Regions from separate parts of the Vibrio cholerae genome, predicted to be linked through region 1. Evidence: predicted binding sites of a transcription regulator. Region 1 holds the regulator's gene; the other holds the start of a gene.

Region 1 (5,023 bases):
CAATCTCGCAATAAGAAGCGGCTACTGAGAAAGGCGAGAGTGGCACCAATGGTACTGGCAAAAGAAGCCAGCAGTAAGCTCAACCAAAAGCCAAATAGTGCCGCTCCCAACAAAGTCACGACCGTTGCGCCGGGGATTGAAAATGCGGTTAGGAGAACATACACCACAAAATAGATCAGTGCGGCTTGCAGCAAATGGGCATCAATATAATTCGCTAATTCGGCTTGTTTGGCTTTCGCAACATCAAGAGTGAGGTATTGGCTAAACTGCGTCACCAAGAGCGCGGCAATGGCAATCAAAACAAGGGCGATGATGAGTTTTTTATACATTCGAGTACCTAGTCATTACTTTATGGTTTGTGGGGCGTGATATTGCCCGTTTTACTTGGCTCTTCAGCGGTGTGGGCTACGATTCTTCACCCAACCATAGACTATCTCTGGTTTGATGTGGGTGCACACAGTGACCGCCGACTTGTCACTCCAAGTCATTAGAGTATCGCTCATTACTCAAGTATATCGTCTGTCACTGAATTTACTGGAGATACATAGAGAGCCTAAAAGTAAAGACAGGCCAAAGGCCGTTTTTCTTTCAAAAAAATAACGCGCCACTTTGGACGCGTTATGAAATATAGGGTGTGTAAAAACACAGGATGATTACAGGCGTTGATGAACTCAAAATGAAACTCAGAGATGCCTTAATAGCTCATCACGACGATTTTGTGGGATCACCGACCAATGTTTACCTTCGATTGCGCCTTCTAGAGCCCATAGCAACTCTAAACTCACCTCTGCCGTGTGAGTTCGTTGAACCGCTTTATAAGCTTCAACAGAACCAAGAGTCTGAAGAGACTCGACGGTGTCGATACCTGCTTTTTTGAGCATTCTTTCTGTTGCTAAACGCAAGTTAGGAAGATCTTTCAAACGATCAGGTTTCGCTTGTGCTTGAGTTTCACGTTCGGCCTTAGCGACCTCCAGTGCTGCACGCGCTTCATTGAGGATAGAGTCTGGATGACTCCAACAATCTTCAGGTAGAGCGTAGTACTTAGTTACAACGGGGAAGCCACGTTTTTTGTAAACATAAGGTTCATAACCTTGCTGTTTATACTTTTCGATTGTGGCGTCATCTGCACGGATGTGCAGCGTATCGTTAACCACAAGCGCAAACATAGTTTCGTCGACGAAAATACCAAAGCCACCAAACATTGAACGAGATTTAACACGTCCTAGCTGCTCAAAGAGCCGCATTGAATCTTTTAATACTGGTTTATCCATGCTGTTAGTCTCGGAGTATTGTTACATACGCCACCAAGTCAGGTCCGAGAAAATTAGCAAAAGCATGCATTCATAGTGTCAATGATGAGTCAACAAAGTGTATGCATTTTGCCATCGGTAACCCCGCTACCTACCACGTCTTCTGGTTTAGGCCGGAGGCTTTGCGTCCCACTCTTTCGAATGGTTTGCCCTGTGCGTGACATTTTTCCTGATAAAAATTAATCATTCTTGGGTCATTCTCACATACTGATATTTCAAATGTGAGAATGAGCCCTACTAATAATACTCGCACTACATATGTTTTGTCATATTTATGTGACAAGCTTTCAAATATAGGCGTTATGAATTGTCAAGAAAGTTAGGATTTTGTCAAGTCTTTCACCGTGTCGCGCTCTACGATCTCTGGGTGCATTTCGAAAATTCGGCGCTCGTGTTCTTTGTCTTTAATGCGTTCTAGCAAAATTTCAAACGCGTTCTTACCCACACGACGCTTAGGTTGGTGCACTGTGGTCAGTGGTGGAGAGAAGTATTCTGCTAACTCGATATTATCGTAACCGATGACAGACATATCTTCTGGAATACGTATGCCTTTCTGTTGCAAACGGCTCATCAAACCTAATGCCATCGTATCGTTGAAACAGAATACCGCCGTGGGGCGCTTGTCCATCGCAATGATTTTATCCGCCGCTAAAACGGCAGTATCACACTCAAAGTTACCTTCCAAGATCCAATCTTCATTGACGGTCAACTTGGCTTCCGCCATCGCGCGACGGAAACCTTGAATGCGCTCTTGGCATGCGGCTTTGACGAAGTGACCACTCAAACATGCAATCTCAGTGTGACCGCGGTCAGTGAGGTATTTGGTCGCGAGGTAGCCGCCTTCTTCGGAGTTATCGATGATTTTATCGGCGTGCGACGTTTCTGGACCCCAATCCATAACCACTTTTGGAATATCTTTGTGCGCATCCAACATATCTTGCAGCTCTTGGGTCAGGTCTGAACACATCACCAAAATGCCATCAACCCGTTTTTCGGCCAGCATGCGGATATAATCGCGTTGCTTTTCATAGATGCCGCCTGTGTTACATAGGATCAGCGTATAGCCTTGACGGTAACAGTAGCTTTCCACACCGTCGATAACTTCCGAGAAAAACAGGTTAGTAGATTGCGTCACTAACATACCAATCGTGCGAGTGGTATTGCACTTTAAGCTGCGTGCCACGGCACTTGGCGCGTAGTTCAGCTGCTTAACGGCTTCCATCACTTTCTCTTGGGTGGTTTCTGCCACAAAGCGAGTTTTATTGATGACGTGAGAAACGGTAGTGGTTGACACGCCCGCAAGGCGTGCCACATCTTTAATCGTAGCCATAGAGTGTTCCTGTCGATGACTGCTGCCAGCGAATAACATCGGTGGATTTAATCAGCAGAAGTAAGGCGAGACTGAGCGAATCTTCACACTCTGTGCGAGCACATGTCCAACACTATGCCGTACGTAAAGCGCTTCAATCACTATGCCTAAAGTAATAAACCTAAAGTAATAAAAAACAAAAACCGCCGAGAAACAGCGGTTGAAATTTTTACTCGTTTTTATCGTTTGCGGATGGATTTTAGACTGCAAATCTCTCCGTCGCAACGAAATTCATTCACCAAACTATAAGCCATTTCACAATTAATTCGTCTATCCCCTTCCTATTTGACCCTGCCGTGGTGTTGGCTACCACACGAAGCCGTTTGGGATAGATAAAATAGGCTGGCTTTCCGCTTTGCCTGTCTGGCTAATGGGTCTCTTGGATCAGCTCATCAAGACAGTGTTTATCTTGCTGAATAAAGGCTAACGCTAAACGAGCGGCGGCTGAGTACAATCCGAAAGCATCAAATTGAGTGCAACGTTCAGCAAAGGCAGGTAGCCAAGTGAGTAAGTGTTGACTTATGAAGTCGGACTGAGCTTGGAGCGCTAAACTCAGTTGTGCTGAGTGCTCAATTTGGTTAGCACTGATTGCTAGATGCGCTAAAAAATCGAGCTGGATGGCAAGATGATCCTCGGGCTCATTGAGATTTTGTTCAACCTTAACCCCATGTGCGCTGAGTAACTCACGCATTTGCTGCGCAGGCTTGCCATTGAGTAAACCTTGATCGGCATAGACAGAAGCATAGGGCAGGGCGGAATCACGGTCTGATTTCAAAAAGAGATCACAGAAATCTGCAGCGAGCTCCAGCTGTGCATCTTGGCGATCTTGCAAGCGATTGAGCGCCTCGACCAAGTGTTTAACTTCGCGGCTCAAGCTTTGCTCATCAGCGAGCCCGCTTAAAAAAGTACGAACTTCTGCTGAGTGATAGCGAGCAATATCTTGCTCGCTCAGTTCTTTAAAAAACAGGCTCGACAGCCACCAATAGATTTCAGCACGCTTTTCATTGAGGATTTTCAGTTCTTGCATCATCTCTGCACTCCCAATCGATGTGTGCTTAGTCTAAACCATAAAAATGAACAGCTATCACGGTGATTGTGACAGTTTGTGAAAAGAAAAGAATAGGTTGTTAATCTGTTAAAAGAAGTTTGCTTTGCATCAAGAAAAAGTGAGGTTTCTCACGATTTTTCTCGAGTTATTAACAAATATGAATAGAATAACCCTGCGATACATCCAGTTATTTAAAATGGTGCATTATGAGCTATCACGTACTTGTGGTTGAAGATGACCTCGTCACGCGAAGTAAGTTAAGTGGTTACTTTCAAAATGAAGGTTACCAAGTGACGGAAGCAGAAAGTGGCGCACAGATGAGAGAAGCGTTAGAGCTCAATGACATCGATCTGGTTTTGCTGGACATTAATTTGCACGGTGAAGACGGTCTGTTATTGACGCGAGAATTACGCAGCCAGTCGGAGATTGGCATTATTTTAGTGACAGGACGCACCGACAGTATCGACAAAATCGTTGGCCTCGAAATGGGCGCGGACGATTATGTCACCAAACCTGTTGACCTACGCGAGCTTCAGGTTCGTGTAAAAAACTTATTATGGCGAATTTCCCTCGCACAGCGAGAGAGAATTACCGACAAACACGATGACAAACTGGTGCATTTTGGTGAGTGGACGTTCGATGTTCAGCGCCGTGCATTAAGCCGTAACGGTGAGCCAGTCAAGCTCACTAAAGCGGAATACGAGTTGTTGGTTGCGCTTTCTTCTTATCCTAATCAAGTGCTGAGCCGTGAGCGGATTTTGAACATGATCAGTCACCGTGTGGATGCGCCAAACGACCGTACGATTGACGTATTGATCCGCCGTATGCGCGCCAAAATGGAAATGGATCCGAAAAACCCGCAAATCTTTGTGACGGTTCACGGCGAAGGGTACATGTTTGCTGGAGATTAAACTTCGAAAGTGTCCTTATTCTTTTCTGCATTGTAAAAATTAAAAAACTGGCTAAATGCCAGTTTTTTAATGCTACTTATGATCCCTAAAGCGGATGAGACTAAGGTGCGCTTGGTGCCTCTTCAACCACCGGTGGAGTAAGCACAGGCTCACCGCTATCCCCTGCCACAGTATCTCGCAGGGTTTGCCACATCAGTCCTAAAGTTTCATGCCAATACTGCTCAGTTTGCTCAAGATAGCGCGATCTTGGAATGTATTTATCCCAAGGCTGAATAATATTGAGGTGGCCTAAGTAATTGGTCGGGGCAGGAATGGGTGTTAAGCCCGCCGATTCAAATTCACGCATCGCACGCTTCATGTGGCTGGCTGAGGTGACGAGCACCAT
Region 2 (5,023 bases), 1.0 Mb from region 1:
ACTGTTGTCACCCCATTCCTGACGATCACATCATCGCTCACGTTTCACCGGGACGTGGCTTAGTGGTACACCGTGAAACCTGTCCAAACGTACGCGGCTATCAAAAAGAGCCAGACAAGTACATGGCGGTGGAATGGACCAAAGATTACGATCAAGAGTTCATTACTGAGCTGAAAGTGGATATGCAAAACCGCCAAGGTGCACTGGCAGAACTGACCAATGTGATCTCCAAAACGGGCTCGAATATTCATGGCCTGTCAACGGAAGAGCGCGATGGTCGCTTGTACACGGTCACGGTTCTGCTCACCACCAAAGATCGGGTGCATTTAGCTGGCATCATGCGCAAAATCCGCACCATGCCTCACGCGCTTAAAGTGCGCCGCCGCAAGAACTGATCAACACAAGAGAGGGGGAAACCTGCGTTTCACCCCTATCTTGGGCAATTTTTCCTGTACAAAAACACAGCTCGATGTTTGAATAGCCATTAAGTCAAATGGTTAGATCAAACGCGCATGTCACAACTCCTCTCAGCCGTTCCTCTTTGTGAACTCTCCGGTGTCGGGGCCAAAGTCGCCGAAAAACTGGAGAAAGTCGGTTTGCACACGGTGCAGGATCTGCTGTTTCATCTTCCGCTGCGTTATGAAGATCGCACTCGCGTTTATCCGATAGTGCAACTGCACCACGGTTTATGGGCCGCGGTACAAGGCAAAGTGATGGCAGTGGATACCCTGTTTGGCAAACGCAAAATGCTCACCGTGAGAATCAGTGATGGCAACGGTACACTGACACTGCGTTTTTTTAACTTCACCGCGGCGATGAAAAACAACTTTGCGGAAGGCAAATTTGTGCATGCCTATGGGGAAATCAAACGCGGTAATCAAGGCTTAGAGATCATCCATCCTGACTACAAATTCTTTGCCCCTGCACAAACGCCAGATGTTGAGCCAAACCTGACTCCGGTTTACCCAACCACTGAAGGACTGCGCCAACTCACCCTACGTAATTTGACTGACCAAGCGTTGGTGCTGCTTGAGAAATCTGCGGTGCAGGAGTTACTGCCATCCGGACTTTACGATCAGCAGATGACCTTAGCCCAAGCGCTGAAAATCATTCATCGCCCATCGGCGGATATCGATTTGCGCCTGTTTGAACAAGGGCGACATCCGGCGCAAATTCGGCTGATCATGGAAGAACTGCTGGCACAGAATCTCTCTATGCTCGCGATTCGCAGCCAAGGCCAGCAAGATGTGGCCTTGCCACTGACCCCCGTCCACCAACTCAAACAACAACTCTTGGCACAGCTTCCCTTTTCACCGACTAAGGCGCAGCAGCGTGTGGTCGCCGAAATTGAAGCGGATTTAGAAAAACCACATCCAATGATGCGCTTAGTGCAAGGCGATGTGGGCTCAGGCAAAACCTTAGTCGCAGCACTTGCGGCAGTGCGGGCTATTGAGCATGGTTATCAAGTGGCCTTGATGGCTCCTACCGAGCTGTTGGCCGAGCAGCACTCGCTCAATTTTGCGCAGTGGCTGGAACCGATGGGCATTCAAGTAGGATGGCTCGCGGGTAAGCTTAAAGGCAAAGCGCGGGAAACGGAGCTGGCACGCATCGCCAGTGGCGAAGTGAAAATGGTGGTCGGCACCCATGCACTGTTTCAAGAGCAAGTGTCGTTTGACCATCTTGCCTTGGTGATTATTGATGAGCAGCATCGCTTCGGGGTGCATCAGCGCTTAGAGCTACGCGAGAAAGGCGCAAAACAAGGCGCGTATCCGCATCAGCTCATCATGACTGCTACTCCGATCCCGCGTACTTTGGCGATGACGGCTTATGCCGATTTGGAAACCTCAGTGATTGATGAGTTACCCCCCGGGCGTACTCCGATTCAAACCGTAGCGATTCCGGATACCAAACGCGATGAGATTGTCGAGCGCATTCGCCACGCCTGCCTCAACGAAGGCAAGCAAGCGTATTGGGTGTGTACTTTGATTGATGAATCCGAAGTGCTGGAAGCGCAAGCGGCCGCAGAAACGGCCGAGGAACTGCAACGTAAACTGCCCGAAGTCAAAATCGGCTTAGTGCATGGCCGGATGAAACCGGCTGAGAAGCAAGCGGTAATGCAAGCGTTTAAAAACAATGAGCTGCATCTGCTCGTCGCCACCACAGTGATTGAAGTGGGCGTGGATGTGCCTAATGCCAGCTTGATGATCATTGAAAACCCCGAACGTTTGGGGCTAGCTCAACTTCACCAGCTACGCGGCCGTGTTGGGCGTGGTACCGTAGCCAGCCATTGTGTGCTGCTGTTTCATGCACCACTCTCCAAAACCGCGCAAAAGCGTTTGGGCGTTTTGCGTGAAAGCAACGATGGATTTGTCATCGCGCAGCGCGACTTGGAAATTCGCGGCCCCGGAGAGCTACTGGGTACCAAACAAACCGGCTTGGCCGATTTCAAAATTGCCGATCTGGTACGCGATCAGCAACTGGTTCCGCAAGTACAACGCATCGCACGCCATATCCATGAACGTTACCCGCAGAATGCACAAGCCATCATCGATCGCTGGTTAGGCGAGCGCGATATTTACGCCAAAGCTTAGTGGTTTTGATCCTCATCAAGTCGGTCTAAAACCTTATGAGCAAACGTTTGCTTTCCTGAGTAAAACCTCTATAATCGCCGCCATTTTCCGGTAAGCGCAAACATTTACCTCTCTACCCAGAGCAGAGTCTGATTATACCCAAACTACTTGGAGTTGCAGGTAGGCGGCAAGTGAGTTCATCCCCATGAGCATAGACAAACTATGTGATTGGGGTGAACGAACGGAGCCAACACCGCTACAGCTTCAAGTAGGAAGGGGATAACAGCAATCTCAGAAGCGGCTTCTGCTCCACCTTAACCACCCATTCAGCGTGCGCAAGGTGTTATTGACCATCAGGAAAATCGCTATGACACAACCGACTTCACGTAAGGCAGATCTGGTCTATCAACTCAATGATCGTCCACCTTTGCCTCAAACTCTCTTCGCAGCCTTGCAACATCTGCTGGCGATGTTTGTCGCCGTGATCACCCCATCGCTGATCATTTGCCAATCCCTTGGTGTACCTGCCGATCAAACCAACACCATCATCAGCATGTCACTGTTTGCTTCGGGTTTATCATCCTTTATTCAAATCCGCACCTTTGGTCCAATTGGCTCAGGTTTGCTTTCCATTCAAGGCACCAGCTTTAACTTTTTAGGCCCCATTATTGGTGCTGGACTTGCGCTCAAAGCAGGCGGTGCAGATATAGAGACCATGATGGCGGCGATTTTTGGCACGATTTTGGTCGCCTCAAGCGCTGAAATTTTACTGTCCCGCGTGCTGCAATTTGCCCAGCGCATTATCACTCCATTAGTCTCTGGGATTGTGGTGACCTTGATTGGCCTGACACTGGTGCAAGTTGGCTTAATTTCGATGGGTGGTGGCTATGCGGCTATGGCCGATGGAAGCTTTGGTAGCCTTGATAAACTCGCGTTGGCGGGAACTGTATTAGCGATCATTGTGCTGCTGAACCGAGCGCACAACCCTTACGTGCGAGTGGCTTCGATTGTGATTGCGATGCTGGTAGGTTATGTAATGGCGTACCTGATGGGCATGGTCAATACCGATAACTTGGCACAGACTCAACTCATCGCACTGCCTATCCCGATGCAATATGGCTTAGGGTTTGACTGGTCGCTGTTTATTCCTCTGCTGCTGATTTTCCTCATCACTGCACTAGAAGCGATTGGTGATATCACGGCGACCTCCGAAGTCTCTGGTGAGCCCGTGAAAGGCCCTGTGTATATGAAGCGCATCAAAGGCGGCGTATTGGCCGATGGCCTCAACTCTGCCCTTGCCGCGGTATTTAACAGCTTTCCAAACTCCACCTTTAGCCAAAACAACGGCGTGATCCTATTAACCGGCGTTGCCAGCCGTTATGTGGGTTACTTTATCGCGGGCATGTTGGTGCTACTTGGCCTCTTCCCCGGCGTTGCAAGCTTTGTACAGTTGATTCCTGAACCTGTGCTTGGCGGCGCAACGATTGTGATGTTTGGTACGATTGCTGCGGCAGGCGTGCGCATTATCTCTCGCGTCGATTTGGATCGCCGTGCGATTCTGATCATGGCGCTCTCCTTCTCAATGGGTTTGGGAATTGCGCAAAAGCCAGAGATTCTGCAGTTTATGCCTGAATTTATTAAGAATCTGTTCTCTTCAGGTGTAGCCGCAGGTGGTATTACCGCTATCGTGCTTAACTTGCTGCTGCCAGAAGTACGCATAGATGAAAACGCCGCTTCGGTTACCGATACGGCGCAAGAATCAAACTAACGGTTCAGTCAGGGCTAACTTAGGTTAGCCCTTTTGCTGCTTAGTCGGGAAACTAATTTGAGCACGCAGCCCCCCTTGGCTGCGATTGCTGACCGACACCGCGCCATGATGCTGGCTGACAATCCGCTTCACAATCGCGAGGCCTAAGCCCGTCCCTTCACTGCCCCGCGCGGTATCCCCACGAGTAAAAGGCTCAAACACTTTATTCACTTGGCTTGGATCGATACCCGGCCCATTGTCTTCCACAGACAGCCAGACTAGCTTCTTATCGGCCGTCATGCCGCTACTCACTTTGACCCAACCGTTGCCGTAGCGCAGCGCATTCACTACCAAGTTACTCAGTGAACGCTTAATCGCAATCGGGTTACCAAAAGCGGGCGCGAGTTCCGCTTGCAGATCGGTTTCAATCTGCACTTCGTATCCCCCTTCAGAGCTTGCCACATCGCTGGCAATATCATTCAGATCCACCGCCTCAAACGCTTCACGATTGACGGGTTTGAGGTAATCCATAAATTGGCTGATGATCTGGTTACACTCTTCAGTATCGCTGATGATGCTCTCAGCTAGGTAGCTGTCTTCTGGTGACATCATCTCGGTTGCCAAGCGGATGCGGGTCAGGGGCGTGCGGATGTCATGACTGATCCCCGCCATCAACAGCGCGCGATCTTCTTCCAGTGCTTGAATG

What was found. Region 1 encodes PurR, which represses purine synthesis genes. Its sites were predicted from a motif close to TNANGNAAACGTTTNCNTNA; they were not measured.
Region 2: the regulator PurR is predicted to act here: its motif matches at 2,684-2,703, upstream of F0316_RS00770 (uracil-xanthine permease family protein).

The regions. Positions count from the first base shown of each region.
Region 1 covers NZ_CP043554.1:1,183,355-1,188,377, forward strand. The annotation lists gene F0316_RS05675 (TVP38/TMEM64 family protein) at 1-329, opposite strand, end outside; gene F0316_RS05680 (TfoX/Sxy family DNA transformation protein) at 684-1,271, opposite strand; cyclic di-GMP riboswitch class I at 1,385-1,471, opposite strand; gene purR (HTH-type transcriptional repressor PurR) at 1,630-2,640, opposite strand; gene torD (molecular chaperone TorD) at 3,047-3,709, opposite strand; gene torR (two-component system response regulator TorR) at 3,934-4,638, shown strand; gene elyC (envelope biogenesis factor ElyC) at 4,739-5,023, opposite strand, start outside.
Region 2 covers NZ_CP043554.1:148,455-153,477, reverse strand. The annotation lists gene spoT (bifunctional GTP diphosphokinase/guanosine-3',5'-bis pyrophosphate 3'-pyrophosphohydrolase) at 1-395, shown strand, start outside; gene recG (ATP-dependent DNA helicase RecG) at 513-2,591, shown strand; gene F0316_RS00770 (uracil-xanthine permease family protein) at 2,938-4,338, shown strand; gene envZ (two-component system sensor histidine kinase EnvZ) at 4,363-5,023, opposite strand, start outside.